4 regions of the Paenibacillus sp. AD87 genome follow, and region 3 is predicted to be linked to each of the others. Evidence: a T-box and tRNA genes for the amino acid it is inferred to sense, from the RefSeq annotation. Region 3 holds a T-box; the other regions hold tRNA genes.

Region 1 (7,482 bases), 3.0 Mb from region 3:
ATGGATCTGGACGAGCTATCCCGAATGGTGCTGGAGTATCCAAGAGCAATGGTTCACCTGATGGAACGAAATAATCCCGATTATGAATCGGTTTTTATAATTGGACACGGCATCGGAACCCTATCAAGCTACTTGTCTAACCGTCAAGTAAAAGTCGCTGAACTCGATGCGGAAGTCATTGAGCTCAGCAGAACTTTCTTTGGATATAGTGGAGATCATGTGCTGGTTGGTGACGGTCGTGAACTATTGGAGCAGGAGGCATCAGGCTCATACCATTATATTATTGTAGATGCTTTTACGGCTGCGGGAACACCTGCACAGTTTACTTCAAGCTCATTTTTCACGATGCTAAAAGACAAATTGCATACTGGTGGTATCGTATTGCTGAATGTATTTGGGCGTGCGGGCAATGACAGACTGGTGAATGCGATTCATACCACGTTACAGGAACACTTCGCTTATACGCGCTCATTTGCATTGCCAGCTGAAACAACTGATGAAGTCCAAAATCGTATTTTGGTCGGTTGTGACGGACCGATTTCATTTCAAACGCGTCATATGGCTGGGTTTGTAGAGCAGCAGCCTGGCGAGGGATATGTTATTGTGGATTCAAATGAATCTTAATCTCAAATACAGTTCCAGATGATTTCGAAGAAAAGTCTCATATCATGTTATCAATTGTCATTAAATCGTCAATCTTACTATGTAATTATTCGAACTTCACAAACTATTTATTTCTTCTTAACAACTTTCGTATAAGATAGAAGGAATATGCCTTTTCATGAAAAACCGGGGGAAGCAATAATGATCGCAAAGAATAAAACATCCAGATTAAGAAGAAAAGTAAGGGAGATCAAAAAAATCAGCCTTACCGCTCTGTTGAGTGGATTGGTCACCATTGCCGTTTTGATGACATTGACCATTATGTTTATTTCGTCTTATACATCCCAGAAGCAATCGCTGATTGATAATACGCTCTCGCTTAATTATTCAAGTGCCGTGCAGATGAGCCAAACACTGGACTCGTTGTTTCAATCCATGCAGGGCAGTTTGAAGTATTCAGCCAACTATTTTCCGGATATAGACTATGCAGACGCCAAAAAACTGGATTCCACACTGGATTTGATTCGAAACAGCAGTAATTATTTCAATTCGGTTTCTCTGATAGATGAATCGGGAATAATCCGGGGTTCATCTCCTTATTTGGAAAAAAGCCTCGGACAGCCTATAACTTCTAATGCAGCGAAAAATGCGTTTAAATCGAGGTCTTCGTATATATCCGAAGCGTATCGTGCGCCGTATTCGGAACGAAGAATCGTTTTTGTGAGTGAACCGATCTTCAGTCCATCAGGTGAATTCAAAGGTTTGATTAGTGGGAGCATCTATCTACAGGAAAACAACATCTTGAACCTGTCATTTGGCAGTCAGCTGAGGACCAGTAATGGCTCTTATTTTTATATTGTGGATGCCAACGGGACGTTGTTGTTTCACCCGGATACGGAAAGAATCGGTGAAAATCTAAGCAAAAATCAAGTGGTGCAGAAATTGCTTAACGACCAGACAGGCAAAGAACAATACAAAAATCTGGCGGGTATGGATTCACTCGCAGGTTATTATAAGGTCCCGACAACAGATTGGGGAGTTGTCGTTGTATCTCCAACCCAGATGGTATACGATCAGCTGAATCAACATATTCGCATGTTGCTGCTGTACACTTCAATTCCGTTTATCATTCTGACACTTATCGTTATTCGTGTAGCGCGCAAGCTGGCCAGTCCATTTGTTTATCTTGCGGACCTGGTTAACCAAGTGGATCAGGGTAAAGTAGATCTGCCTGTAATGAAGCCGCATTGGAACAGGGAAGCGGACTTGTTAACACGAACCGTGCTGACTGCATTGGCGAATTTTCGCAAGCAGAAGGATCAGCTTACCTATGATGCCAGAACGGATGTATTAACCGGACTGACCAATCGTAGAACATTTGAAGAAGTCATTCAGCAGTGGATTGATGAAGAAGTTCCGTTCTCCATTGTGGTACTGGATATTGATCGCTTCAAATCCATAAACGATACGTATGGGCATCATGCGGGGGATCAGGTTCTGAAGCATATCGCGAATATCATTAAACTGTCAGTTCGGACGCAGGATATATGTTCCCGGTTTGGCGGGGAGGAGTTTGTTGTGTTATTGCGACATACGGATTCGAAAACAGCGTATCAGATTGCCGAGCATATCCGTGTATCGGTGGAACAAAGTATATTGCCCATTGATCGTTCTGTGACGATTTCCGCAGGCATTGCCGAATATCCACTACATTCCACAACAGCGACAGAGTTGTTCCATTTGGCGGATAATGCGTTATATCAAGCCAAGGAAGAGGGACGTAATCGGACCATTACCATTCAAACGGTCATAAAATAAGGTTTACTCTCTTTCATATCGAAAACAAAAAGAAGCTAATCCCATCGAAGAAAGGGATAGCTTCTTTTGTCTTTTGTTTAGACCTCTTGTGATCTGGCTTGAACTTCATTTGTATACTGTTCTCCCCAGTCTCGCATGCTGTAAATAATCGGCTGGAGCGTTTCTCCAAACGGTGTAAGCGAATATTCCACTTTGGGTGGAACCTGAGGATAGATTTCCCTGTGAACAATTCCGCTGCTTTCCAGCTCTCTTAATTGGAGAGTTAACATCCGCTGAGTAATATCAGGGAATAACTTTCTGATCTCGTTGAATCTTAACGAGCCGGAGAATAGGTGATATAGAATCGCACCTTTCCATTTGCCTCCAATGACGCTCAGCGTGACTTCGACGGAACAGCCATAAGGCGAGGGGCACCCATCGGCCGGGTTTTTTCTCATTATAATTGCACCTCCAGTTCGTGGTGGTTATTTATAGTATCTATTTTAGTACTACAGCACATAAATGTACATATCACTCATCTATGAGCATATCACTTCTCCCTTGGATTATAAACCCCATCCCATACATCTGCATGAAGATAAAACAACAAAGAACCCCGGTTTCGTATCACGAAACACCGAGGTTCTCAGGAATGAAAGGCTTGATTAAAATAAAGTGTCCAGGGAGTAAGCTCCTGCACCCGCAAGTGCAACACCGATCAGTGATCCGAGCATAACCAGATTGTACTCGAATCCTCCGTTCAGATTCCAAAGTCCTTTACCTGCATGGACTTTCGCTATGGCAACAACCATAGGGATGATGAGCAAAATGGCAGCTAAACCAGTCCACAGACCCGCCCCAAACAGGAATCCGCCGATCAACTCAATAAGGCCTCCACAGACAGCCATAACTCTTGCGGGCCTCAGACCAATCGCTCCGAAAAATTCGGCTGTTCCTGATATGCCTTCTCCACCAAACCAGCCAAACAGTTTCTTGCATGCATGACCCATCATAATGAAACCAATAACAATTCGAATGATAAGTAATCCGGCGTCTAACATGTGCTTCTTTCCTCTTCTCTAGTTGTATAAAATGATTGGTCTTATATATCGTATGAATGATGTCAGATCAGCGACGCCAGAATGGTATCACATAACGCCATGGTTTCAATATTATCCTTACCACTGGAATGTGGATCAGATTTGTTCTGACAGCATTCCATAAAATGAGCCATCTCACCAACAAATCCTCGTAAGTAAAGATCACGATAAGCCCCTGACATAGGAGAGCCGGAAGGGGTGAAAACAGTATCCTGCTCCTCAAGGGATTTCCAGGGAAGGTTATCCCCTGTACGAGATTGATGAACCGTAAGTGTGTTAATCTCATCTGCTAACGCAAATCCGTCGTCAAAGGTAACTAGTACACTTTCGCTTTCGCGTGACCATGCACTCATGCCAACAAAGTAGGCACTGCCCACCACACCATGATCAAATTTCAGGGAAATGCTCTGGTTAATATGTTCTCCGTCCTTAACCGTTGTGCCTGTGACCTGTATGGCTTCCCCGAACAGAAAACGCATCAGATCGACCATATGAATGGCAGCGAGCTTCATGAATTGTTCCTCATCCTTGCAGAATGGTGTGCTATCTACAGCAAATTTCATTTGGAAAGAACGTGCTCTGCCCATTGTTCCACCATCAATCAGTTCCTTGAGTTTCATGTAGACCGGTGCATATCGTTTCATGAATCCAACCATAACAACCACACCGGCCTTTTGGGCAGCTTCAGCTACAGCGGCAGCTTCGGCAGCGTTCCATCCGAGGGGTTTATCCACGTATACATTTTTGCCAGCCCGGATGCATTCAAGGGCAAGTGCTGTCTGATCCTCTGGTTGCGCCACAACAACGACGCCGTCACAGTCTTCATTCTGCAGCATCAGCTGAGTATTATCATAGGCTTTCCCGCTGCTCCCAAAACGAAGGAGAGCCGCCTCGGACCGTTCAATACTGCGAGTGGCGATGGCCTGAATGTCTGCTCCTGCTTCAATAGCAGAAGGATATATATTCGTGGATGCATGGAATCCTGCACCGATAAAACAAAATTTGGCTTTTCTCATGTGAACCTCTCCTTTAAATGAAAATCACCAATCACATTGATTAGATCTTGTAGCTTAAATGCTTCAACATCTGTCCGGCGATAGTGTTGTTAACGCTATGAGGAACCGGTTGTGGTCCGAGGGTGAGATGTTGGCGTTGCTGTACAAGATATAGGAGGGAGGCGGCTTGCAGGGACAAGCCTAGATCCATCGTTTCGGCAGGGTTGCCGCTGCCACCAGCCAGGTTAAGCATCTCGCCTTGAGTAAGCAGCATGAGTCCACGTCCGTTGGTTAATGTAAATTGTTCAATATCCGCTGTCAGATGTTCCGTATGCTCCGCCTCCTGACGAAGACCTTCCAAATCCATCTCCCAAGAAAAATGTCCGGCATTGGCGAGGATCGTTCCATCATTCATTTGATTAAAATGTTCCTTCAGAATGGCGTTAGGACGGCCAGTGACAGTAATGTACACTTGGGCAAATGCAAATGTATCCTCCAATCGTGCCACTCTGAACCCATCCAGCGCCGCTTCCAGGCCAGCAATCGGATCGGTTTCAACAACGACGACCTGACTGCCCAGATTCCGCAAATATCTGGCGATGCCTCGTCCACAGGTTCCATAACCTACGATCACGAAACGACGTGTAGGCAGAATCAGGTTTGTAGTACGCATGAAACCTTCAATAATGGTCTGTCCAACACCATGTTCATTTTCCATGATTCGTTTGAGTGGACTGTCATTAATAACAATGATGGGGAAAGGAATGTTCTCACCCGTCTCTTCACGCAGCAGATAGGCCCCGGTCGTTGTCTCCTCCGTACCCCCAATAAGAGAGTTAGGATCATACTGTTGAATGAAGGTACGCGCCAGATCAGCTCCATTATCCATGAGGAGATGGGGTTGGTGACCAAGTACACTTTGGATATTTTGCAGGTGCTCATTGCGCCTGTCCGCACGTTGACCATATACCGTGATGCCTTCTTCTTGCAGAGCTGCTGCGACGGCGTCTTTGGTTGTACCCGGGCTGCCAGTCAATACAACGTTGGCTCCACCTGCTTGGAGTGTGCGGCATAACACAGCTGTTTTAGGTTCCACATGAATACATATACCGATGGTTAAACCAGCAAAAGGCAGCTCTTTGGCAAACTGAGATTTTAATTCGCCGAGCAGGGGCATATGCAACTCCGTCCAGTGAATGCTGCGTTTTCCTTCTTCAATACGTTCATGTGTTGTGTTCTTGATCGTCATGCAAAACTCCCCTTTTCTATGCAAGGTATAGCGTGTCCAACAGGACACTTGATCTGCTTAATGTCTACGATAGGGAGTTTGATGGGGTTAAAAAAGGACATATGTCCTATTCATTGCAGCTTGGAAAAAAAGGTATTGCAAACTTATTTCAGAGCATGTATACTCTTAATTACGGTAAAACAAGCAATTGCTTGACCGGAGTACTTTTCATCCATGATGAGAAGATACATATTATGCGGTCGTGGCGGAATTGGCAGACGCGCACGGTTCAGGTCCGTGTGGGCTAACCCCCGTGGAGGTTCGAGTCCTCTCGACCGCATCGAAGAAAAAAGCTCGCGAAATTGCTCTAAAGGCAATTCGCGAGCTTTTTTTGTTTTTTTATTTATTGAAAATGAATTGTTGCACACATAGGCCTGCAATCGCTCCAGCAATACCAAAGAGCGCAACACTTGCCATCACCTCATATGCCTGGAAGCGAAACAAAAAGGCGATGCCGCTGCCAAATGTCGTTCCTGCGAGAAATCCGAGAGAAATTCCTATTTCTTTGGTTAATTTCATAGGTTCACCTGCTTGGGAATGTGAGTTTGGGGTTTGCAAATTTTTAATACAGGAAGTAAAGTGTGATCAGGAAAATACTCACATTTTATTTCCTTTTTTCATTTTGTGGTTTTAACCATGTAATTATGCATGATATTTCTTAAGGGAGGTTAAAAGCGAATGAATATGAACAAGCGAATTGCCCTATGGAACGAAGAAGCGCAAAATTGTACTTGTGGGCATGATCATCGGTTGGTGCAAATGCAGGTCTATCTGGAGCATGGAGCTATTCAGCGGTTACCTGGCTATTTGTCCGAGCAAGGGTACAGACATGTAACAGTGGTATATGATCGATTTACAGGTCCGGCAGCAGGATACGAGGTGGTAAAGAACATCCGAGAAGTAGGCGTTCATGTGGATGAGATATGCATGCCAGAGAACAAAGCAGGCGACGTGATCGCCGATGAGGGTGGGATTGTGCAGGCACTGCTCGGTGTGAAACAAGAAAGTCAGGCGATCATTGCTGCTGGTTCAGGAACCATTCATGATCTGGTGCGATTTGTTTGCTCCAAAATGAACAAGCCCTTTCTGTCAGTACCTACAGCAGCTTCGGTTGACGGATTTACCTCAGCGGGTGCACCTCTTATTGTAAGCGGCGTCAAACAGACGTTCCAGGCGGTACCGCCTAAAGCTATTTTTGCGGACATCGATATTTTGGAGCAAGCCCCTCAAGAGATGAATGCTGCCGGATTCGGAGATATGCTTGGTAAATATACATCACTGGCGGACTGGGTGGTTTCCAGGGATCTGGGTGGAGAACCGTTCTGCCCCGTAGCTTATCGCATGACAGAAGAAGCACTAACGACCTGTGTGGAGCATGTACAAGGTATCGCTGAAGGACGGGCCGATGGTGTGAGTGTATTGATGGATGCGCTGATTGCTTCCGGCATTTCCATGCTAATCATTGATCATTCCCGCCCGGCATCCGGTGGAGAACATCATCTGTCTCATCGGTGGGAGATGGATCTGATGGAGTCAGGGCACAAGCCTGTTTTGCATGGTGCCAAGGTGGGAGTGGCCTGTGCACTGCTTACCGTAAAATACAAAGATCTTGCACAAAAATCCGACGAGCCGGTATTCCATGTATACAATAATCTGCCGGATGCATCTCAGCTTATAGCTTGGCTTGATCAAGTTGGGG
Region 2 (7,482 bases), 3.6 Mb from region 3:
AATTCACTCTTCGGTAAATTTTGTCCTCATACACAAAAGTTGCACTAGACAAAAATAATTGAAGTAGTACAATGTAAGTATCAACATAAACGTTTAGACATATGTGAAGTCGTTTAATTACGCTTTTAAGATTTTGGTTTCAATGTTCAAATTTAATCAAAGGAATGACACCGTTCCTCTTCATATAGAATATCAATACTTCAAAGTCGGGTGATTATATTATGAGTAAAAAAAATCCGTTCAATACTCCTTCAAATGAGCCATTGGCTGCGGGTATGGCCCCATCTCTCGGGGAAGCCCACAGCTCCATGAAGGTGCCTCAGAACGCTGCTTGGTGGAAAAAGTTCCTTGCTTTTGTTGGACCAGGTTACCTGGTTGCCGTTGGATATATGGACCCCGGGAACTGGGCAACGGATATTGCTGGTGGTTCACAATTCGGATACACGTTATTATCCGTTATTCTGATTTCAAACCTGATGGCTGTTGTATTACAGTCTCTCGCTGGCAAGCTCGGGATTGTCACAGGACGGGATTTGGCGCAAGCCTGCCGCGAACGATTTAGCATGCCTGTTGTGATCGTGTTATGGATTTTGTGTGAGCTTGCGATTGCAGCCACCGACCTTGCCGAGGTTATTGGTTCAGCCATCGCGCTCAAGCTGCTGTTCAACATCCCCATGTTATACGGCGTCATTATTACCGCTGTCGATGTACTGGTCATTCTTTTGCTGCAAAATAAAGGCTTCCGCGCATTGGAATCCCTCGTAATTGTACTGATGGCTACCATCGCCCTCTGCTTCGGAATTGACCTGTTTCTCGCTAAACCGGATATGGGTGGCGTCATGCATGGTTTCGTACCGAATGTTGAGATTTTGCAAAATCCAGCTATGCTCTACATCGCCATCGGGATTATCGGTGCAACCGTCATGCCCCATAATCTGTATCTGCATTCTTCCATTGTGCAAACCCGTCAGATTGAACAGACGCCCAAAGGGAAAAAAGAAGCGATCCTGTATTCCACCATGGATTCAACCATCGCTTTAACGCTAGCTTTGTTCATCAATGCAGCCATTCTGATTGTGTCTGCTGCCGTGTTTCATAGTGCGGGTATGACCCAGGTCGCGGAAATTACAGATGCTTACCATCTGTTGACACCTCTGCTGGGAACCACCATCGCCAGCATCCTGTTCGGTGTAGCCCTGCTGGCTTCAGGCCAAAACTCAACACTCACAGGCACGTTATCCGGACAGATTGTAATGGAAGGCTTCCTGAACATTCGTATTCCAGCGTGGCTTCGTCGACTGGTTACACGTCTGATCGCTATCATCCCGGCCGTCATCGTAACAGCCATTGCCGGAGAGCACGGAACAGAGGAACTGTTGATTCTTAGCCAGGTTGTGCTGTCTCTGCAGCTACCCTTTGCCGTCATTCCGCTGGTAATGTTTACGAGTGACAAAAAAAGCATGGGGGCTTTTGCCAACAAGCTTTGGCTCAAAATCATCTCCTGGATCATTGCCGGAGTTATCGTTGTCCTGAATGTGTATCTGATTATCCAGACCATTCTGTTGTTCTAGGTTAAACGGGATTACGCCGTATTTTGTCTAACTCAAAAAGGCTGATCAACTCAAGTAACGTACCCCTTGAGACGATCAGCCTTTTATATGTTTGAGCAGCAGCCTAATTATACCGATTAGATCTTAAACACTGCTCTTATTTAGTTGTCTGAATTTTGAGTTACCATTAACAATGGAAGAAGTTCCTCCAGTGATTCAATAGTCCAGTCTGGACGCTCTGCATCCGCAAGCTCCGGCTGGAACCTGCCATAACCCTGCAAAATCCGGATCGTGTGCATACCCAGCTTCTTAGCCGGAATAATATCATTATCAATCCTGTCGCCGATCATGACCGCTTCCTCAGGTTTGCATCCCGCCTGTTTCAACGCTACAGCATACAATTCAGGATCAGGCTTGGACACTCCTTCTTCAGCCGAACAGGCCAGCACATCCACATACTTGCGCAAGCCGTAGCTATCCAGCCGATTTTCCGTCCCCGGACTCTGATTGGCAATGATACCAATCTTATAGTGTTGCGACAACGTCTGGAGAACAGCGTCGGCTGACGCAAAGGGGCGCTCAAGCTCTTTGCGGAACTTCAGCTTCTCCTGTATCTGTTCCCGGTGCCCCTCATCGCTGATAAGGGTACGAATAGCCAATTTCATCGGCCATTGCTCGTAATTTCGGTAAGAGGCGGCAAATATATCTCGCACCGTCTGCATCTCCACCTGATAACCAAGCGCACAAGCTTCACGAACGAACTGACCGATAATATCATCTACCGGCTCCCATTCGTCCACGAGCGTATCCCCCACATCAAAGAACAACCATTGTATTCCACGTACATCCGGCACGCCTATTCCTCCTCGTTAGCCACAGGAAATCCATATCCCTATTTCCCAAACCATAAAAAAGAAGACCCACCAACATGCATGAGTCTCCTCAAGTTTCCGTTTATTTATGATTTCAATTATAACAGGCAGCTGACACTGGATCAATCACAGGAATAGTACTAGCCACTAGCCATTCAGCAGAAACCCAACTTCCCCATTCAAGGAATATACAATACGGTCTGCTCCCATTCCCCGATAGATCCCTTTGGGGTGGCTTTGTTCCGTAATGACACACAAGGACTTGGATGTCCATGAGCGGCAGATCTGCAAATATCGACAGGTCAGGTTAAGGCTATTTTCAAAAATAAAAACATTGCCGACACTACCTTGCGGCAAAAACCATTTCTGAGCTGCAGCCGTGTTCATGCGAATGACATGCTCCACACCGATTCTCCGGAGCCTGCGCTCTTCCCCTGCACTGTTGGTCAGAACGGCAAACGGCATTTTTTTGTACATCAGCAATTTGATAAATTTACGTCCTGCTTCATTTGGAGCAGTCACTAAGATCATCTCTTTATCCATCATTCGTTCCTCCCTTGGCGTGAAAAGACAACAAAAAAGAAGCGTGGGGGACCAAGGCCTCCCGGACGCTTCTTCAATAATCCATAGCAAAAAGACACTATGAACCAGCGTACGGCTTGTTGCCTCTCCCTTTAACGCTTACGAGGTTAGCTGACGGATTCGGGCGCGAGAGTCGCCCTATTTCCGGCTGTCACCGGAAAATTCACCCCATGGATGCCTACTGTCTTGGACAGTTCATCCTGTTGGTTCCCCCGTTTCCCACCCATGAATGAATGGAAACTCAGCGATTAAAACATCGTTCTTTTATAATCATTAATCAGAGCGATATTATCGTTTGTTTCGTTTTTCATGTAAAATTTAATTTAAATTGGAATTACGATATGAATCATACACCCGTGCCATATTGGTGTAAAGTCTGCGCAGATCACCGAATCGACGGATTTTTGCCATTTCACATCAATAATAGCGCTTACAACGCATCCATTCTCTACCCATCTCATCAAAGCTCTCTAATTCTCTCTTTAGCGAAATTCAGGTAGCAAATCAGTCACAGATCATACACGACAGCTTCAAATTGAGTTAAAAAAGCAATATTAATTTTGCATTATTTAATTGTAATCAATATAATAGAAGAAAGAAGAATATGAAATGGAGGCGATTTTCATGTCAGTCTACGACTACAAAGTAAACACCCTTCGCGGTCAGGAAGTTGAAATGTCCAACTATCGTGACAAAGTACTGCTTATCGTGAATACAGCAAGCCAATGCGGCCTCACACCTCAATTCAAAGGTCTGCAAGAGCTTCAGGATAAGTTTAAAGACTCCCCATTCGAAGTTCTTGGTTTTCCAAGCAACCAGTTTGCACAGGAAAAAGGCTCTTCTGATGATATTGCCGAGTTCTGCCAGATGAACTATGGTGTTAGCTTCCCGATGTTTGAGAAGATCGATGTGAATGGTTCAAGCGCTCACCCTCTTTTCCAGCACCTTACCAAAGAAGCGCCAGGCGTACTCGGCTCCAAAGCCATCAAATGGAACTTCACCAAATTCCTTGTGGATCAGAACGGACGTGTTCTGAAACGGTATGCTCCCAAAACAACACCTGATAAAATTGAAGCGGACATCAAAGAATTGCTTAAATAACAAGTAAAGGCCATCCGACCCCAGCAGACAGAATGAGCATGCATTCAGGGGAAACGGGTGACCTTTTTTTGTCTGGCCCATCTGTACTGTAAATAAAACAAAAAAAAGAAGCTTCCCATACGGGAAGCTTCTTTTTTATCGTTCTTATGATGCGGTCGAGAGGACTCGAACCTCCACGGGTATACACCCACTACCCCCTCAAGATAGCGTGTCTGCCATTCCACCACGACCGCATGTCGTAAATAATCGGCAACAAAATTGATTATACCCGGTTCATGTTTAAAAGTAAAGCATTTTTCTTAATATCATTTTAACTGCGCTTTTCCTTCCATAAATCGTATAATCTCGTCATTTTCTCCTACGAAGTGCATATGATTAAATTTAATCCCGTTTGTATACCCGATTAGGCCGATCACTCTACTTTATTTGTATTACCATCCTTCATATCCCTTAGTATAAAGTAACTCATAAAGTTATATAAAATAACACTAAATAGATTTAATATTCAAAAAACAAAGAAACTATTGACAAAAAGCGGATATTTATGTGAATATATATATCATATAATTCGGATTCACAAACATAAAGCGAACCAAAAAGGAGTATAAATGTTATTTAACATAACATTTAACGAACGTAGGAGGCGAAAGATTGTGAACCGTGGGAATAAGCTGCTCGATTATGTCAAACTGCTTGATTCCTCTATCCAGGTCGGAGGGTTCACCCATTCCTTCGGTATGGATGCCCATATCGCTGAAGGTACCATTCGTAGTGTTGAAGATCTCGAATCATTCATGCGCTGTCAATTGCATCCCAGCATCGTGCGTCTGGAAGGTATGGCGATTAAAGGCATATACACCGCCGCAGATCACAAGGACGCATGGCGTACAGCCCTCATCGACAAACTCGTTCATGTCCAGCGCACCCCAGTCAATCTTAGAGAACATGCCTCCATTATGGGCAAACGACTAATTAAGCTAGCTCGCGCACTACACCCCTGGATTGATTTTAGCCATCTCGAACAAACGCTGGCTAAGTATGAATCTGTTGGCTGTCTCCCCACTGTTCACGCCTGGATTAACCACCACCTCGAAATCCCTGTCGAGGAGGCGGTCCTTGGTTATCTGCATTCAGCCATGAGTGCCTGCATAACCGAAGCCTCCAAAGTGATTCCTCTTCATACCGATACAATCCAGGACCTGCTGGTTCGCCTGGCCGCAGATCTGGAGCATGAATGGCATACCGTCAGCGCCTCCGCTGCCGATGGACCGGTACAACCAACCTCAATGTCCATGAAAACATTGTTCCCAAGCTTCCACATGCTTGGAGCAGGGCTTCACGCCTACAGAGCCTAATCTGTCCCCATCCCTTCATAACCCGCCTCCTCACACTGTAAAAATATAAAAAACACGCCGCAACCTCCTGGTCAAGACCCCATTTTGTAGACATTATAAAAAGACCCTAGGCTGCAAACTGGCGTCGGTACTCTACCGGCGTCAGTTTTTTTAGTTTTCGTTGTGGCCGTTTTCGGTTGTAAAAACGGATATATATTTCGATTTTGCTTTGTGCTTCAGCAACCGTTCGGATATGATAAGGATAGAGTCCTTCCGTTTTGAGATGCGAGAAGAAACTCTCCATAGAGGCATTGTCATAACAATTTCCTCGGCGAGACATGCTGATCCGGGCGCCAACCTTTGGCAGCATGTCGTGGTAAGCATGAGACGTGTACTGGAATCCTTGGTCGCTGTGAACGACCAGTCCGGTCATGTCTTTTTGCTTCACAAACGCCTTGCTAAATGTGCGGAGCACCAGTTCATTGTCGTTGCGTTCGCCTATTTCGTAAGCCACAATTTCGTTATTAAACAGATCCTTTATGGCTGAAAGATAAACCCAGCGCTCGCCCACACGATACTGGGTAATGTCGGTTACCCATTTCTGATTTGGCTTTTCCGCACGGAAGTCGCGCTTCAAGAGATTCTCTGCTACACGCTGCGCAGGTGCATACGAGCTGCTGGAGCGTCGTTTACGACGGATTCGAGATTGAATACCGAGCATTTGCATCAGGCGGAGCACCTTTTTGTGATTCATCCAAATCCCTTGATCTTGCCAAAGGAACAACTGGATCTGTCGATAACCATATTTGCCTTCATATCGTTGATACGTTTGAAGCACCTGTTTCTTCGCCTTTGCATCGCGATCAATTCGTTTACGTTTTACATAGGCATAAAACCCACTCCGGGACACGCCAAACACATGGCATAGACTCTGGATATCACCGTAAGCCGCTACTTTTTCCATGATCTGAAATCTCTCTTGTTTGCTTCCTCCTTCCAGATTACCAAGCACTTTTTTAGCAACTCATTCTCCCGTTTCAGGTTTTGCACATAGCGGTCTTGATCCATGTATTCTTTTCGACGACCTCGTTGATCCATCAGTCCGAACTCGCCTTGCTCCCGGTATTTCCGCATCCATCTCTTCATTCGTCCCGGGTCATGAATCCCCAAATGTTCATTAATCTTTCGATAAGTCCATCCTTCAACAATATGTAGACGAATGGCCTCTTTTTTAATTTTCTCCGAATATGTATTAAACTTTTGTCCCTTTATCGCCATAAAAAATGCACCCCCTAGAATTTCATCGGTTAAACCTAGGGGTTTTTCCAATGTCTATTCTAAGGGGTGCACTTCACTCCTTGCTGGCGTGTTTTTTATGTCATTTATTTTGTCTATTTAACGTATTTACGCCATTTAATATCTTAAAATACACTTTTTTACGTCTTTTTTAATTGTTAGATGACGTAAATACGTATATAATAAAACATACAGCTCGCATATCTATATATTTTACACCAAGAATAACCAGCTGAACACTACATTCCAACGAGGGGTGAACCCTTTTGAACAAAAAGAAACCTGTGACTCCTTTCGGATGGGCCATTAAACGACGACTAACCGAACTCCAGGTCGACCAAAAGACATTTTGTGAACAGTATGGCATTCCGCCATATCGTCTGTCCAATCTCATTCACGGTACCCGCAAAGCAACCCGGTTCAGGAACCAGGTCGCAGACATCTTGGAAATTCCAGATGATTTAAGATAAGATTTCTGCCAAGGAGGAGCTCATTTCATGAGATACTTAATATCCGATCTGGAGAGATTATCGTTCCAGTCCATTCAACACCAACTTATCATCGTCGATCACAACTGGATCATTCGAAGCTGCAACACCGCTTGGCAACATGGACTTGGGCAACTGCTTCCCAAACAGAGCGTAACAAGCCCCTCCAGAACAGCACCTGAACCGCCTCATTACCTTCATCTTGTAGAGGGGTGGACATTACGCGAGGAGAAAGCAAAAAATGCGAAGATTGTTCAGG
Region 3 (7,482 bases):
CAGAAGAGCCTTCGCGGTCAATTCGATCGGTGAACAAAAGCAAATTCTGCTCCGCATGAATAGTACGAATGCAGCGTTGCTTTTTAACCATTTCCTCCTGACCGTCGGTTACCACCAGCTCATATTCTTCCGAGATCATGCATCCTGCTTCAGAGCAGTCCGGAACCCCCATGGGCGCACCGTTATAGGCTGTTCCAAGCAGTTTCTTTCCCTGCACAAGTACGGCGCCAACATGACGGCGTGAACAGCGGGAACGGGTAGAGACCATATATGCGATGTCCATGAAATACGTATCCCAGTCTTTGCGTACGTCTGCTGTGCTCATAACCGTTTCCCTCCCATCTGATACAAGTTGAACCCATCCTACGTTCTTATGTCATTTCCAATTCAACTTATATCCTAATATTTAATATTGCGTGATTACCTGATCTGCACATAAGGAGCCATTTTCTCTAGCATCTTCATTCCGATTCCTTTCACTTTGGTCAGATCGCTGACTTTGGTAAAAGGACCATGCGAATTACGATAATCAATAATGGCTTGCGCCTTTTTCTCCCCAATTCCAGGAAGGTCCATAAGCTTCGCTGCCGGAGCTGTATTGACATTAATTTTACCATTGTCGACAGCTTCATTGCTCACCATTGCTTGGTTATTGTCTGTTGAAACAACCGCTGCCTCGGATTTCGTTTGTGTCCCATCAGTAGGAGTATCCGTTTGCTTAACTGCAACTGTCTGATCAACCACTTTCCCTGCTGTGGCATCAACCAGATTAGTCTCTACAGGGGCCTCTGTTGTTGACGGTCTCTGTTCTGCATCGGAATCTTTCGTTTGTTCCTGAACCAAAGTAGCCGACTGTACAGCAGGGGTTTCCTGCTCTATCGTCGGCTTCTCGGTGGCGAGCTGCATAGGTTCCCAGCCAGAAGGCGGCTGTTCACTTTTGCCCGACCATAATATTAGTATACATCCGACCACCGCAGCAGCAATGGTCATCCCCTTGTTCCATCTCATCTCTTCCACACCTCTCCCTGGATTCAAAATAAATCTATTCTGAACACGGGCGGTGCTTCCGAACCGTTGGACTTGCCTGGTAAACCAAGCTGTACTATTTTCATGTCATGTGAAGCAGGTCCTGACGCATACACTAGAGGGAAAGAACTGCGCCATTACCGTAAAGCATGAAAGGAGGCCTGAACAATGAAGGTTGGATTTATCGGAACCGGCAGCATGGGCAGCCTGCTGATCTATGCCTTGATTCAATCCGGTGCACTTGAGCCACGGCAGATCGCCGCCAGCAATAGAACCCCTTCCAAAGTACGGCAGTTATCCCTCCGTTACCCCGGTCTGCATGAATCACAGAGCAACCGGGAAACCGTCATCCGCAGCAATATCATCTTTTTGTGCGTGAAGCCACTTGAATTCAAACATGTCATTGACGACATCCTGCCTGTCGTGAATCCCAATCATATAATCGTCTCGATCACCAGTCCCGTGCAGCTGCGCCATCTGGAATCTTCACTTCCTTGCAAAGTCTCCAAAGTTATCCCCAGCGTTACGCACCAGGTCGGCAGCGGAGCGTCCCTGTGTATTCACGGTGAGCGAATGACTACCGAAGACCGCGCGGTGCTGGAAGGGCTGCTCAGTCATATCGGCAGACCCTATCAAGTGGATGAAGCCTGTACCCGGATCACATCCGACTTCTCCAGCTGCGGACCTGCATTCATATCGTTCTTTCTGGAGCAATGGATCGAGAGTGCCGTCAAGCTTACAGGCATCAAACGAGCCGACGCCTGCGCTCTTGCCGGCGAGATGCTCCTGGGAACAGGCAAGCTGCTCACCGAAGGAGGATACACCCCGCAAGAACTTCAGGCTCGCGTGGCTGTACCTGGCGGCATCACCGCACAGGCACTTGCCCTGCTAAAGGTAAGTCTGAATGGTGTTTTTGACAGTCTGATCCAGACGACTCACGACAAATATGATGAAGATTTGTTGAAGCTGGATGAACTATTCAAAACCGGTGAGATTAACCGGCAACAATATTAACGAGTTTGCCTGGAACGGCAATGACCTTGCGAATGGTCTTGCCTTCCAGTGCCTGCTTCACAGGTGCCAGTTCCATTGTAAAGTCCTGCATGCCCTGTGCGTCCAGATCCTTCGCGATCGTAGCACGGGTTACAATTTTGCCATTCACTTGAACAACAATCTCCACTTCGGCATCCACCGTCATGGACTCATCATACTCAGGCCAAGCTACATAAGAGATTCCACCTTCATGACCGAGACGGCTCCACAGCTCCTCTGCCATATGCGGTGCCAGCGGTGACAACAGCTGTACAAAGTTCTCCATGGCTTCTCGCGGCAGCGTATCTGCTTTGTATGCATCGTTGATGAAGATCATCAGCTGGCTGATCGCTGTGTTGAAACGCAGATGTTCCATATCCTCTGTAACCTTTTTGATTGTCTTGTGTGCAGTGCGCTTGAACTCATCGGTTCCAACATCTGCTGTGATCTTGTCATGGATTGCACCTGTATCTTCGTTGATGAACAGACGCCATACACGTGACAGGAAGCGGTGCATGCCCTCAACCCCGTTAGCGTTCCACGGTTTTGTCGCCTCCAGAGGCCCCATGAACATTTCATACAGACGCAATGTATCTGCACCGAATTCATTGACGATCTCATCCGGGTTAATAACATTACCACGGGATTTACTCATCTTCTCATTGTTGGTTCCCAGGATCATCCCTTGGTTGACCAGTTTGTGGAACGGCTCTTTGGTATGCACCACACCCAGATCATACAGCACTTTATGCCAGAAACGAGCGTACAGCAAGTGAAGCACTGCGTGCTCTGCTCCCCCGATGTACAGATCAACCGGCAGCCACTGCTGCTGTTTCTCTTGAGAGATCAGTTCCTTGTCATTGTGTGGATCAATAAAGCGCAGGTAATACCAGCAGCTACCAGCCCATTGTGGCATTGTGTTCGTCTCGCGACGTGCTTTCATTCCCGTTTCCGGATCTACGGTGTTAACCCATTCCGTAACATTCGCCAGTGGTGACTCTCCAGTGCCCGAAGGTTTGATCTGGTCAATATCCGGCAGCAGCAAAGGAAGTTGATCTTCTGGCACCGTCTTCATCGTTCCGTCTTCCAGATGCAGAATCGGGATTGGTTCACCCCAGTAACGCTGACGGCTGAACAGCCAATCGCGCAGACGATAGGTTACCTTGCCTTGTCCCTTACCGTTCTCTTCCAACCAGGCGATCATTTTCGCAATCGCTTCTTCGTTATTCAATCCGTTCAGGAAATCGGAGTTCACATGCGGTCCGTCTCCGGAATACGCTTCTTGTGTCACGTCGCCACCCTGTACAACCTCGATGATGTCCAGACCAAACTGTTTCGCAAACTCCCAGTCACGAGCGTCATGTCCCGGAACGGCCATGATCGCCCCTGTGCCGTATCCAGCCAGAACATAATCGGCGATCCAGATTGGCACCTTCGCTCCGTTTACCGGATTGATTGCATAAGTTCCTGTGAACACACCCGTTTTGTCTTTAGCCAAATCAGTACGTTCCAGATCACTCTTGCGAGCAGCCTGTTCCTGATATGCCTTGATTGCTTCACGCTGTTCAGCCGTTGTAATGACTTCAACCAGCTCATGCTCAGGTGCCAATACAGCATAACTTGCACCAAACAAAGTATCTGCACGTGTCGTAAACACTTTAATAACTTCTTCATGACCCTCAATGGCAAAAGTAACTTCCGCCCCGGTCGATTTGCCGATCCAGTTGCGCTGCATATCCTTGATACTTTCCGACCAGTCCAGCTCTTCCAAGTCTTCCAGCAAACGCTCTGCATATTCCGTAATTCTCAATACCCATTGGCGCATCGGTTTACGAACGACCGGATGTCCACCACGCTCACTCTTACCGTCGATAACTTCTTCGTTCGCCAGTACCGTTCCCAAAGCTTCACACCAGTTCACAGGCACTTCATCTACATAAGCCAGGCCTTTATTGTACAACTGGATGAAGATCCATTGCGTCCATTTGTAATAGTCAGGGTCTGTTGTGCTGATCTCCCGATCCCAGTCATATGAGAAACCCAGTGATTTGATCTGACGACGGAAATTGTCAATATTGCGGAATGTAATATCCCGTGGATGCTCACCAGTATCCAATGCATGCTGCTCAGCAGGCAGGCCGAAAGCGTCCCAACCCATTGGATGCAATACATTGAAACCGCGCATACGTTTGAAACGGGATACGATATCCGTTGCCGTGTATCCTTCCGGGTGACCTACGTGCAGGCCTGAGCCGGATGGATATGGAAACATATCCAGGGCATAAAACTTCGGTTTAGCCGGGTCCTCACCCGTTTTAAACGTTTTATTGTCATCCCAGTATTGCTGCCAACTTTTCTCCATGTCTTGTGGCTTATAGCCGTGTTTCGGCTGTTGATTGTCACTCATCTATTGTTCCTCCTCTTGGTTATTCGCTTTTATTGCAACAAAAAAACCTCAGCATCCCGTAGCGTTTGCAGCGCTAGGGACGAGAGGTTGAATTCCCGTGGTACCACCCTAGTTAGCGGACGAACGTGCTTCGTCATCCACTCCCTTTGGACCTGTAACGGCGGTTAACCGATGCGGATTTCCATTCCTGAGCCCGAATGTAACTTCGGTCGTTTGCAAGATGTGTAATCACCGCATTTCTCCAAGGCGAGTTCGTGAAATACTGTCAACCGACTTGCACCAAGCGCCGGCTCTCTGTCATGTACAGGATTCACTACTGATCCTTATCATCGAAATATGTATACGATATGATCGGAAACATTATATAAAAAAGCAGCATTAAAGTCAATATTACACTGTCTGTTGAGTATAAGCAATGCTATGCATCAGTATACACATTAAGACGACTGGAATCGCTTGATTCCTTCTTCTAGATTATCAATCGTCCACTGAATGTGTTCCTTGTTCTCGTATTGACGATACGGACACTCGATTCTCAGCGCCAGATCAAAGTACAGATCATATAAACTTCTTCTTTTTCGTTCGCTATCTGTTGTAACTGCTCTTCCATATCCTTTGAGGAATCCTGGTGTATTATTAAAATGACTGAAGTAGTGCTCCATTAGAGGATCTGCCCAAAGGGAACGTTCAAAATCGATAATGGCCGTGATTTTCCCCGCCTCCACAAATACATTCCCATCCCACAAATCCCAATGTACAAGCACAGGCTCTTTGACATCATCCAGCACATCCGATTTTTCTTGAATCAAACGCTCCAGTTCCTCATAACGAATCGAAAATTCAACACCCGCTGCCTTGCTATCTGCAAGCATATCATCCATTAGGCACAGGAAAGCTTCTTTCCACGTTGTATAATGCGATTTCTTTGAGGAAAAGTAACCAAACTTCTCTCCTTTAATTTCATTGATCCGACGATTGTAGGCACCCAGCTGCTGCTCTATGGATTCCTGCTCTTCTGCACTGTACTGATCTTTGACTTTGTTATACGGCGTTCCTGGCATGTATTCCATAATAAAATATTCTGCCGGAACCAGGGTGAGCGATGGATCGTAGGCCAATACCCGGGGAACGGGTACATCCTGAAGTTCTGCCACAAGTCGTAGTGCCTCAACCTCAGCAACCATAACTTGCTGTTCACAGCGCATCAGCTTAATGCCATTAGAAGGAGCAATTTTGAGTACAACCTTCTGTCCGTCTTTCTTGGTGATAAAGTAAGCGTGGTTTGCCCAGCCGTCGATCATCTCTTTGTATTCTTGGATACCTGTGTTAAAGTGCTGCTGCACAATTCTGTCTAATTGTTCGGAAGTCAGCCTTGTTTTGTATGTACTTTCCATTCTACACCCCACCCGGAATTAAATTTTCAGGATTCTATTAAAAGAAAACGTTTTCCCCAACTATTATGGCTTCCTTTAACCCTACTGGCAATAACTTTTATTACATATAAAAAACAACATTCTTATAAACAAAGAACTGCCCTTATACATCATAAGGACAGTCCTTTATCTTAATCCTATTTCACGGCTACATAGAATAGACGCTGTGCGCCTTCTCCCGCCTCTTTCCACTCAAAATCAGCATATACACGTACATCTCTGAAGCCAGCCTTCGTGAGCTCCAGCTTCATCCAGTCCGGATCATACGCACGCTGAACATGAACCTCTTCAAACCGTTGGTACATATCCTTGCCGCTCTCAGCCACACGCGAAAAGATACTTAGATGATGCTCAATCTCACACCGTTCATGATCCATATCACAGGTCCAAATATACGAAACGGAGCGTTCGTCCAACACAAATGGTTGCTCCTCTTCGTATCGAATAAGGGTATTCGGATGATGTACATCGAACAGGAATGTGCCCTCCGGCTTTAGCATCTCGTAAGTACGCTGAAAGGTACGAACGACATCCTCTTTTTCAAGCAGATAATTCACGCAATCACAGAACGATATCACCGAGTCCACAGGCTCCGGTACTCTCCAGTCCCGCATATCCTGCTGCACCCAGCGGACACTGCCTTCCCGATATAAGCGGTGGCCTTGAGGCGTGGCCTCCATTTTACTGCGTGCAACAGACAGCATGTCCGCTGACAGGTCAATGCCTGTAACTTCAAAGCCGGAGTTCACCAGTGGGATCGTAATTGAGCCGGTTCCACAGCCCAGTTCAGCCACACTTTTCGGCATGCCATGCCGTTCCCAAGCCGTTCTCGCAAACCTTATCCAGTCCGGATAAGGCATATCCTCCATTAATTCATCGTACACATAGGCAAATTTCCGGTAAGACATGTCAGGCACCGCACTTTCGATTTCATTTTCGAATCTCTTTTGAACAAAAGAAAAAGCAGGGGCGTCCGGAGTTCACCCAGCCTTGCCCTGCCTTTACTTGTGGATTCAAGCGTATGCTTGATCCATGATACCCATTTGTCTAATTGTCCTCGTTCTGATCCTGAGGTACAGACTCTGTCAGATAGGTCCAGTTTTCCTTTTGAGTTACCAGACCATCCTTCATCAGTTTGCCCAAGGCCCGCTTGAAAGCGGATTTACTGATACCAAAACGCTGCTTGATGATATCCGGCGGGGTTGCATCCGAATACGGCATGCCGCCCGTAGGGCGATCTTTCATGAAAGCAAGCAGTTTGTCTGCATCTTCATTGCGACCAACCTCTTTGAGAGGAGACATCGCCAGATTGACACGTCCATCTTCACGTACCATGGTTACCCGGCATTTCACCTTTTCACCTAGACGTAGCATACGGTTTCGTTCCGAGGAATGAATCATGCCAATAGCGCCAAAGCCCAGCACACCACCGTCAACAAGTACAAAAGTACCCATCTGAAGTGGCTTGTACACCGTTGCTTCAACCCATTCGTTGACCCAGGAGGTTGGCGCATGGAAGGACAATGGTGCAAGCTCACGTTCTCCAGCCAATTTCGCACGCAAACGCCCTTGCTTGTCATGCTC
Region 4 (7,482 bases), 180 kb from region 3:
GTACACAACTGCATTCCACTTAAATGATGAGAGCGAATGCTTAACAGACGTGTGACTTGTTCTACTTCGTCGAATGGAATCCACAGGCTTCCGTGAACTGTCCGTAAGGAAAGAATGGAAGCATCGGCTGTACGTTCCGGAAATCCAGTTACCGTTTGTCCACTTGTATTACGAACGATGATTTGTTGTTTGCGTCGAATGGCAATTTCTACCTCTTTTTTCATATGTCATTGCTCCTGGTTATGGAATAGTAATTCGATATGTCAATAATTTCAATGGTTAATTTGTCTTCTTTATCTAGTCTATCAGAACTAGGTATAGATTTCCAGATCAGAAATTAAATTTTACATAGGTGAAAGGACTTATTATGTGCTCTGCGTTTTTGAAGAAGCAACCAGGGTTATATAAGGGTAAAAGGAGGGGACGTATAATGACACAATTGCTGATCGGACTCGTACGCACGGAGAATGAAGCCATTATCATGTTAAATAAATTGAAAGAGGAAGGTATAGCAGATAAATATTTGGGTGCGGTAGCCAAAGAACAGGTTAATCTCGAAGTGGTAAGCGAGAAGACTGGTTTGCCTATGCCTCTGAAGGGCGCAGGAACAGACGGTGCACTAGGCGTGCTTAAAGGGGTGCTTGCTGGTCTGGGCAAGCGGATGGATCAGACGATGTCCATCGGAAAAGCGGTACGCAAACTTGCAGGCAACGAGATTGGAAATGAAACGGATGATCTGGTGCTTACCTTAACAGAAGCAGGGGTCTCTGAAGAAGATGCTAATTACTATGAAGATTGGCTGGTACAGGGGCATATCCTGGTGGTTGTGGAATGCAGCGAGGAAGAGGCAGACCGAATTGCACCTATTCTTCTTTTTTAGTTTAATTTAAGCCTGATTTTAGGTTTCTTTAATGTTGGGGAGGTATTCTTATTTCACACCTCCCTTAATATAGATGGTTTAAAGAAAGTTCGGGACCGCAACTCGAACTTTCTAGGCACTGCTCGCTAACGCTGGCAGTGCCTGTTTCATTTTTTTTGGATAATTTTATATTAAGGTATTGCAAAGCTATAAATTTCATGGTAAGATATTTCTTGTCGCCAAGAAATACATACCCATGCCGGGGTGGCGGAATTGGCAGACGCACAGGACTTAAAATCCTGCGGTAGGTGACTACCGTACCGGTTCGATCCCGGTCCTCGGCATCTTAAGAAAAGATCGCATGACACTTGTTAAACAAGTTGTTCATGCGATCTTTTTTTGTTTGGAAATTTTAATTTTTATGATTTTCTGCTGTACCATTCAGTTCATAAACATTAAGAAACGATAATACATATCAGATGACGCCTATGGGGCTACCCATTATGAATTACCAGGATCGATAGTGTATACTATCCGTAGGTATAAATTACCTTTATCTTTGAACTTGAAGAACTCAAGGTTGCATACCAAACTAAACAATTTTATGGACGGAGGACTCGACCCATGTTGAAACAGCTTAAGCCCTATAAGGTGCTGCAGGAACGCAGAATCGAAGAGTTGAAGTCAGATGCGTATCTCCTGGAACATCAGAAATCCGGAGCCAAAATTGTACTCTTATCTAATCAGGATGATAATAAAGTGTTCAGTATCGGTTTCCGTACTCCTCCGGAAGACAATACAGGTGTAGCTCACATTCTGGAACATTCCGTACTGTGTGGCTCCAAGAAATTTCCGGCCAAGGATTCCTTTGTTGAATTGCTGAAGGGTTCTCTTAATACATTTCTGAATGCGATGACATATCCCGATAAAACAATCTATCCGATTGCAAGTCGGAATGATCATGACTTCCATAACCTGATGGATATTTATCTGGATGCGGTACTCCACACAAATATTTATAATAATGAAAAAATATTTCTGCAGGAGGGTTGGAATTACAACCTGACCTCAGCTGAAGATGAGTTAACCTATAACGGCGTTGTATATAACGAGATGAAGGGTGCTTTTTCTTCACCGGAACGGATTGTACGCAGGGAAGTTCTAAATTCACTTTTCCCGGATACTACATATTCCTGTGAATCAGGCGGATTTCCCGATGCCATTCCCGATCTGACTTATCAAGGCTTGCTGGATTTCCACTCCAGATACTATCATCCGTCCAACAGCTTCATTTATTTGTATGGGGATATGGATATGGAAGAGAAATTGCAGTGGTTAGATGAGAACTATCTGAGCGAGTTTGATCGAATTGAGATTGATTCTGCCATTCAGCTCCAGCCTGCATTCGGACAAAGAGTGGACGCAGTTAAGACATATTCTGCCGGGAGTACCGAATCAGAAGTGGATAACAGCTTCTTGACCTATAATGCGGTCATTGGAACAAGTCTGGACAAGGAATTGAACATCTCGTTTCAAATTTTGCTGTATGCACTGCTTAACGCTCCAGGAGCGGTTCTGAAGCAGGCCTTGCTGGATAAGGGCATTGCAAAGGATGTATATGGTACGTATGATGACAGCCTGTATCAGCCTGTGTTCACCGTTGGATTGAAGAAGAGCAATCTGGCAAGCAAAGAAGATTTTCTGGGGACGGTAAAAGAGGTGTTAGAGCGTGTTGTGAAAGAAGGCTTTGATCCAAAAGCGCTGCTCGCAGGTATTAATTCCTATGAGTTCAACCACCGTGAAGCCGACTATGGAAGAATGCCCAAAGGATTAATCTACGGTTTCTCCTCATTGCAAAGCTGGCTGTATGATGTCGATGCGCCATTTACTCATTTGGAAGCAAATGATGTATTCGCCGAGCTCAGAACGAAGATGACCGAGGGTTACTTTGAGAAGTTGATTGATACGTATTTATTGAAAAATACACATACTTCTTTCGTTGCTGTCACGCCGGATAAAGGATTGAACGCACGCAAAGAGGAAGCACTGAAAGCACATCTGAAATCAGTTCAGGCGGGACTGAGTCAGGAAGAGATTCAGCAGCTCATTCAGAGAACCGAGGCTCTCGCCGAGTACCAGAATGCACCGTCAACCAAGGAACAACAGCAGGTGATTCCGACGTTGTCGATAGAGGATATTGAACCGAAAGCATCCACGCTGTATCAGACGGTAAATCAGGTCGAAGGTACAACGGTACTGCACCATAACATCTATACGAATGGAATCGGTTATCTGAGACTGTTGTTCGATATTAAGGAAGTCCCACGGCGTTTGCTGCCGTATGTTGGATTGCTGAAAAGTGTGCTCGGTTACGTCGACACTCAGAATTTCTCATTTAATGAATTGTCGAATGAAATTCACATTCATTCCGGGGGCATTCATAGTGGCATCGGTACGTATGCAAACGCGCATGAGCATGGTGATTTCAAGGCTACGTATGAATTCAACGCCAAAGTACTGTATGACAAACTTGGATTTGCTTTTGACATGATCAAAGAAATTGTGTTTACGTCCAAATTTGATGATTCGAAGCGTTTATATGAAATTATTGCCCAGTTGAAAGGCAACTTGCAGCGCAATCTGATCAGCGGAGGGCATTCAGCGGGAATTGGCCGTTCGACCTCTAAACATTCGGCTGTCGCAAACTTTAGGGAAGCGGTTAGCGGCATCGCCTTTTACCAGTGGCTTGAGGAGCTTCAAGCGAACTTTGAGGCAAGAAAAGAAGAACTGTCGACCAGCCTTCAATCGTTGACTAGCTTTATTTTCAGACCGGAAAACTTGCTTGTAAGTTACACTGCAGATGATCAGGGGTATGCGGGCTTGGAGAAACAGGTATCCGATTTGAAAGCGAAGCTGTTCACCCAGGACGTTGCCAAAGAAAAAGAGGCATTTACACCTGTGCATCACAAAGAAGGATTCAGATCTCCATCTGAAGTCCAATATGTCGTTCAAACAGGTAATTTTATCGATAAAGGGTATTCGTACACCGGCTCGCTGCGTGTCTTGCAGGGGATTCTATCTCTGGATTACTTGTGGAATAATATCAGAGCCAAAGGCGGAGCATACGGCTGCATGTCAGGTTTCAGACGTAACGGAGACAGTTATGTAGCATCGTACCGTGACCCAAATCTCGAAAAAACATACAAAGTTTATGAAGAGATGCCGCAATACCTGAAGGATTTCAAAGCAGATAAACGGGAAATGACAAGATATATCATTGGCGCCATCCAGGACCTCGATACACCAAGGACCCCTTATGGCGAAGGATCATTCTCTCTGGAATGTTATCTGTCTAATGTCACCGAAGCCGATCTTCAGAAAGAACGGGATGAAGTGCTAAGCACAACAGAAAATGACATTATAGGTTTTGCCGAAGTGGTATCCGCTATATTGGAACAGCAGCAACGCTGTGTTATCGGTAATGAAAACAAGATTGAAGACCAGAAGCAATTATTTGACGAAACCCTTGATTTGATCAAGAATTAATCGAATAATATATCAAAGTCGAAGTGTGAAGTAATAAACATCTGATCCCAAAGGGCGCTTTTATGAGCTGTAATAGCTTATAACTGCCGCCCTTTTCTTGTTATATAGGGGTTATTTCCCAATCAATCAATCTGATCCATCAGCATCTGTTGAAAATTTAGGTGACGGCGAGCATATTATAGATCTTTAACGTACGCAGATCTTCTTTAGACATTTTTAGCTCGTTATATAACTCCTGATTTTCAGGCAAGGGTGTTCGAGAGAATAGCATTTTTAAAGCGATGGGCATAAAGGGACGGAAGGATACACCTGCCATCAAACCCCACTTTTTCTCGGATTCCTGAAAAGATGCCAGAATGTTAATATACAGATTCTCCAGCGGTGTAGCCTGATTTTTCAGAATCAGCGTGGTGAGTGTGTCGTAATGCTCGGTGTGGCCCCAATACATATTTTCGCATTCCTGATAATTTTCAAAATTCTTGACGTTCATATACATCACGGTTCGATAACGATTCGCGTCCGACTGTGCCATCATGTCAATGACACAACGAATGAGGCTGTTATTGCGCCCGTCATAAAAATACGAATAAAACCGCGTGGAATTTTTGAAAAAGCTGGACGGTACCGTATTCATAAGAGGAGAGGCTTGCTTGGGTTCAATATACAGCAGCTGCTCCACCTGAATGTTCAATGAATTAGCAATTTGATGCAGCGTAACCACATCAAGTGTAATATCACCGCTCTCATATTTGGACAGAGTAGCTTTACTTTTGTGAATCTGATCCGCCAGCTGCTGGACCGTTAACCCTTTCCATTTGCGAAAATTACGGATTTTCTTGCCCACTTCTTTGTTGATGGTGTTCATATCGGATCTCCTTCTGTTAAGTTTCTTAAGAATATGAGAAAAGGTGAAACCCCTTGGTAAAATCAATCTATACGAAAAATATAACACTTTTTTCATGAAAATACCTATTATGACGAAACATTAAGATGGATTTGTTTCTTCTGAATAGATTGTATTGCGTTTGATGTAACTTCTAAGCCATGAAATAATGTGTCTAACAGAACCTCATCCCAGGATGGAGAACAGAGAGAAAGAGGCGCAGAAGGCTATGAAGTATGATTTCGATGAGATTATTGATCGCACAGGAACCAATGCCATGAATACGGATGGTTTCCGTCAATATATTTTTAATGCAACAGAAGATATGAAATTTCCCTTTAAGGATGAAGAATTTATTCGCATGTGGATTGCAGATATGGAGTTTGCCACACCTCCCGAAATACGGGAAGCAGTTAAGGAGCGTTTGGACCGGAAAATTATGGGGTACTCCCAGGTGTTCGATCCGGCATACTACGAAGCTGTCTCCAACTGGATGAACAGATACTATGGCTGGTCCTTTCCCAAGGAGCATCTGGAGACATCACATGGGATCATTCCTGCTCTATATGAATTAGTTGAATTTATTTGCAAACCGAATGAGAAGGTGCTGATTGTGACGCCCTCCTATGGTTATTTTAAATCGGCTGCGGAGCATAATCATATTGAACTAGTTTGCTCAGATTTGATCAACGAGCAGGGACATTATTCAATAGACTTTGCAGATTTTGAAGCCAAAGCCAGTGATGAACAAGTTACGTTATGTATTTTTTGCAATCCGCATAATCCGTCTGGACGCGTATGGACAACAGAAGAGTTACAACGTGTGGGTGAGATCTGTCTGAGCCATAACGTGTGGGTAATATCGGATGAAATTCACTGTGACTTGCTGCGTACAGGTAAGAAGCATACGCCTCTTGCCAAGCTGTTCCCGGATACGGATCGAATCATTACCTGTATGTCTCCAAGCAAAACGTTCAATATGGCGGGCCTAATGTTCTCCAATGTGATTATTGCAAATGAAGGACTCCGAACGATCTGGCAGAAACGGCATTATGGGTTCAAAAATCCGCTGAGCATTGCAGCGACTCAAGCGGCTTACGAACATGGCGACGAATGGCTGAAACAGTTGAAAACGTATCTTGATGACAATTTTGCCTTTGTGGATCAATATGTGAAGCGTTATCTGCCACAGGCGGTATTTCATATTCCGGAAGCTACGTATCTGGCATGGATTGATATTACGGCATACGTCCCTGCAAATGTAAACCTGCCTTTATTTTTCGCTGAACAAGCGGGGGTATTACTTGAAGATGGACATATGTTTGTAGCTAATGGAGGCGGGTGTATCCGTCTAAACTTGGCATGTCCGCGTTCGGTTCTTGAAGAGGGACTCAGAAGAATAAGCACTCTATTGGTCAATAAAGATGAGGGCGTACCCGTTCAAGTCTGATTAAGTTATCTATAAACAAGGTACTGGATTGCTTTAACTCTGTTGTACAGATTCAGAGCGCATCAATTTACAACGATAGATATTCCATGCTCGGTCTGAAGTAACGTTAGTTATAGAGGCAACCCTATCCCCTGATGTACACTTCTGGTCTGCTGTCCCCGGTTATGTTAAAATGGTGGATAGTCTATGAGTCGTAGGATACGGCTCACGCAGGTGGCAGTTCGTTATGTGGACTGCACGGATATGTATTCATCAGGGAAAGGAGCCTTTACATATGTTTGGAAATGATTGGGACTCTGTACTTCAGGAAGAGACTGAAGCCGAGTATTTCAACAACATTCGTTATGCACTCGCCGCCGAGTATAAAACACAGACCATCTTTCCACCCAAGGAAGATTTGTTCTCGGCTCTTAAACTGACCCCGTATCATAAGGTCAAGGCCGTTATTATCGGTCAGGACCCTTATCACGGAGCGGGTCAGGCTCAGGGATTAAGTTTCTCAGTCAGACCGGGGGTGCGCGTTCCTCCTTCTTTGAAAAATATATATAAGGAGCTTCACGCGGATCTGGGTCTGCCGATTCCGAATCACGGATCGCTGGTTCATTGGGCAGAGCAGGGCGTGCTGCTGCTTAATGCGGTTCTGACGGTACGGGAAGGACAGCCGAACTCCCATCAGGGACTGGGTTGGCAGACGTTTACAGACGCTGTCATCCGGGCATTGAATGAACGTTCAGAACCGATGGT

Evidence for each region. A T-box is a leader RNA that pairs with one kind of tRNA and senses whether it is charged. The one in region 3 lies ahead of leuS (leucine--tRNA ligase), so its partner is inferred to be a tRNA-Leu.
Region 1: it encodes a tRNA-Leu, which carries the amino acid that the T-box ahead of leuS (leucine--tRNA ligase) is inferred to sense. The anticodon was not compared.
Region 2: it encodes a tRNA-Leu, which carries the amino acid that the T-box ahead of leuS (leucine--tRNA ligase) is inferred to sense. The anticodon was not compared.
Region 4: it encodes a tRNA-Leu, which carries the amino acid that the T-box ahead of leuS (leucine--tRNA ligase) is inferred to sense. The anticodon was not compared.

Annotation. Positions count from the first base shown of each region.
Region 1 is NZ_LXQN01000007.1:3,781,825-3,789,306, reverse strand. It holds gene gpAD87_RS16535 (spermidine synthase) at 1-624, shown strand, start outside; gene gpAD87_RS16530 (sensor domain-containing diguanylate cyclase) at 805-2,421, shown strand; gene gpAD87_RS16525 (winged helix-turn-helix transcriptional regulator) at 2,499-2,858, opposite strand; gene gpAD87_RS16520 (DoxX family protein) at 3,066-3,461, opposite strand; gene gpAD87_RS16515 (Gfo/Idh/MocA family protein) at 3,524-4,516, opposite strand; gene gpAD87_RS16510 (adenosylhomocysteinase) at 4,557-5,744, opposite strand; tRNA gene gpAD87_RS16505 (tRNA-Leu) at 5,980-6,063, shown strand; gene gpAD87_RS16500 (hypothetical protein) at 6,123-6,302, opposite strand; gene gpAD87_RS16495 (sn-glycerol-1-phosphate dehydrogenase) at 6,462-7,482, shown strand, end outside.
Region 2 is NZ_LXQN01000007.1:4,384,432-4,391,913, forward strand. It holds gene gpAD87_RS19380 (Nramp family divalent metal transporter) at 276-1,571, shown strand; gene gpAD87_RS19385 (HAD family hydrolase) at 1,712-2,404, opposite strand; gene gpAD87_RS19390 (hypothetical protein) at 2,570-2,968, opposite strand; cyclic di-AMP (ydaO/yuaA leader) riboswitch at 3,086-3,261, opposite strand; gene gpAD87_RS19395 (glutathione peroxidase) at 3,629-4,105, shown strand; partial or broken gene gpAD87_RS32990 (hypothetical protein) at 4,084-4,149, opposite strand; tRNA gene gpAD87_RS19400 (tRNA-Leu) at 4,256-4,338, opposite strand; gene gpAD87_RS19405 (urease accessory protein UreF) at 4,759-5,460, shown strand; gene gpAD87_RS19410 (IS3 family transposase) at 5,567-6,403, opposite strand; gene gpAD87_RS19415 (helix-turn-helix domain-containing protein) at 6,391-6,717, opposite strand; gene gpAD87_RS19420 (hypothetical protein) at 7,002-7,205, shown strand; gene gpAD87_RS19425 (hypothetical protein) at 7,233-7,482, shown strand, end outside.
Region 3 is NZ_LXQN01000007.1:819,664-827,145, reverse strand. It holds gene gpAD87_RS03770 (deoxycytidylate deaminase) at 1-325, opposite strand, end outside; gene gpAD87_RS03765 (ComEA family DNA-binding protein) at 421-1,008, opposite strand; gene comER (late competence protein ComER) at 1,195-2,040, shown strand; gene leuS (leucine--tRNA ligase) at 2,021-4,465, opposite strand; T-box leader at 4,538-4,804, opposite strand; gene gpAD87_RS03750 (phosphotransferase family protein) at 4,903-5,859, opposite strand; gene gpAD87_RS03745 (class I SAM-dependent DNA methyltransferase) at 6,036-6,806, opposite strand; gene gpAD87_RS03740 (CvfB family protein) at 6,946-7,482, opposite strand, start outside.
Region 4 is NZ_LXQN01000007.1:997,363-1,004,844, forward strand. It holds gene gpAD87_RS04515 (hypothetical protein) at 1-224, opposite strand, end outside; gene gpAD87_RS04520 (general stress protein) at 431-880, shown strand; tRNA gene gpAD87_RS04525 (tRNA-Leu) at 1,118-1,203, shown strand; gene gpAD87_RS04530 (insulinase family protein) at 1,484-4,405, shown strand; gene gpAD87_RS04535 (helix-turn-helix domain-containing protein) at 4,563-5,270, opposite strand; gene gpAD87_RS04540 (MalY/PatB family protein) at 5,518-6,738, shown strand; gene ung (uracil-DNA glycosylase) at 7,013-7,482, shown strand, end outside.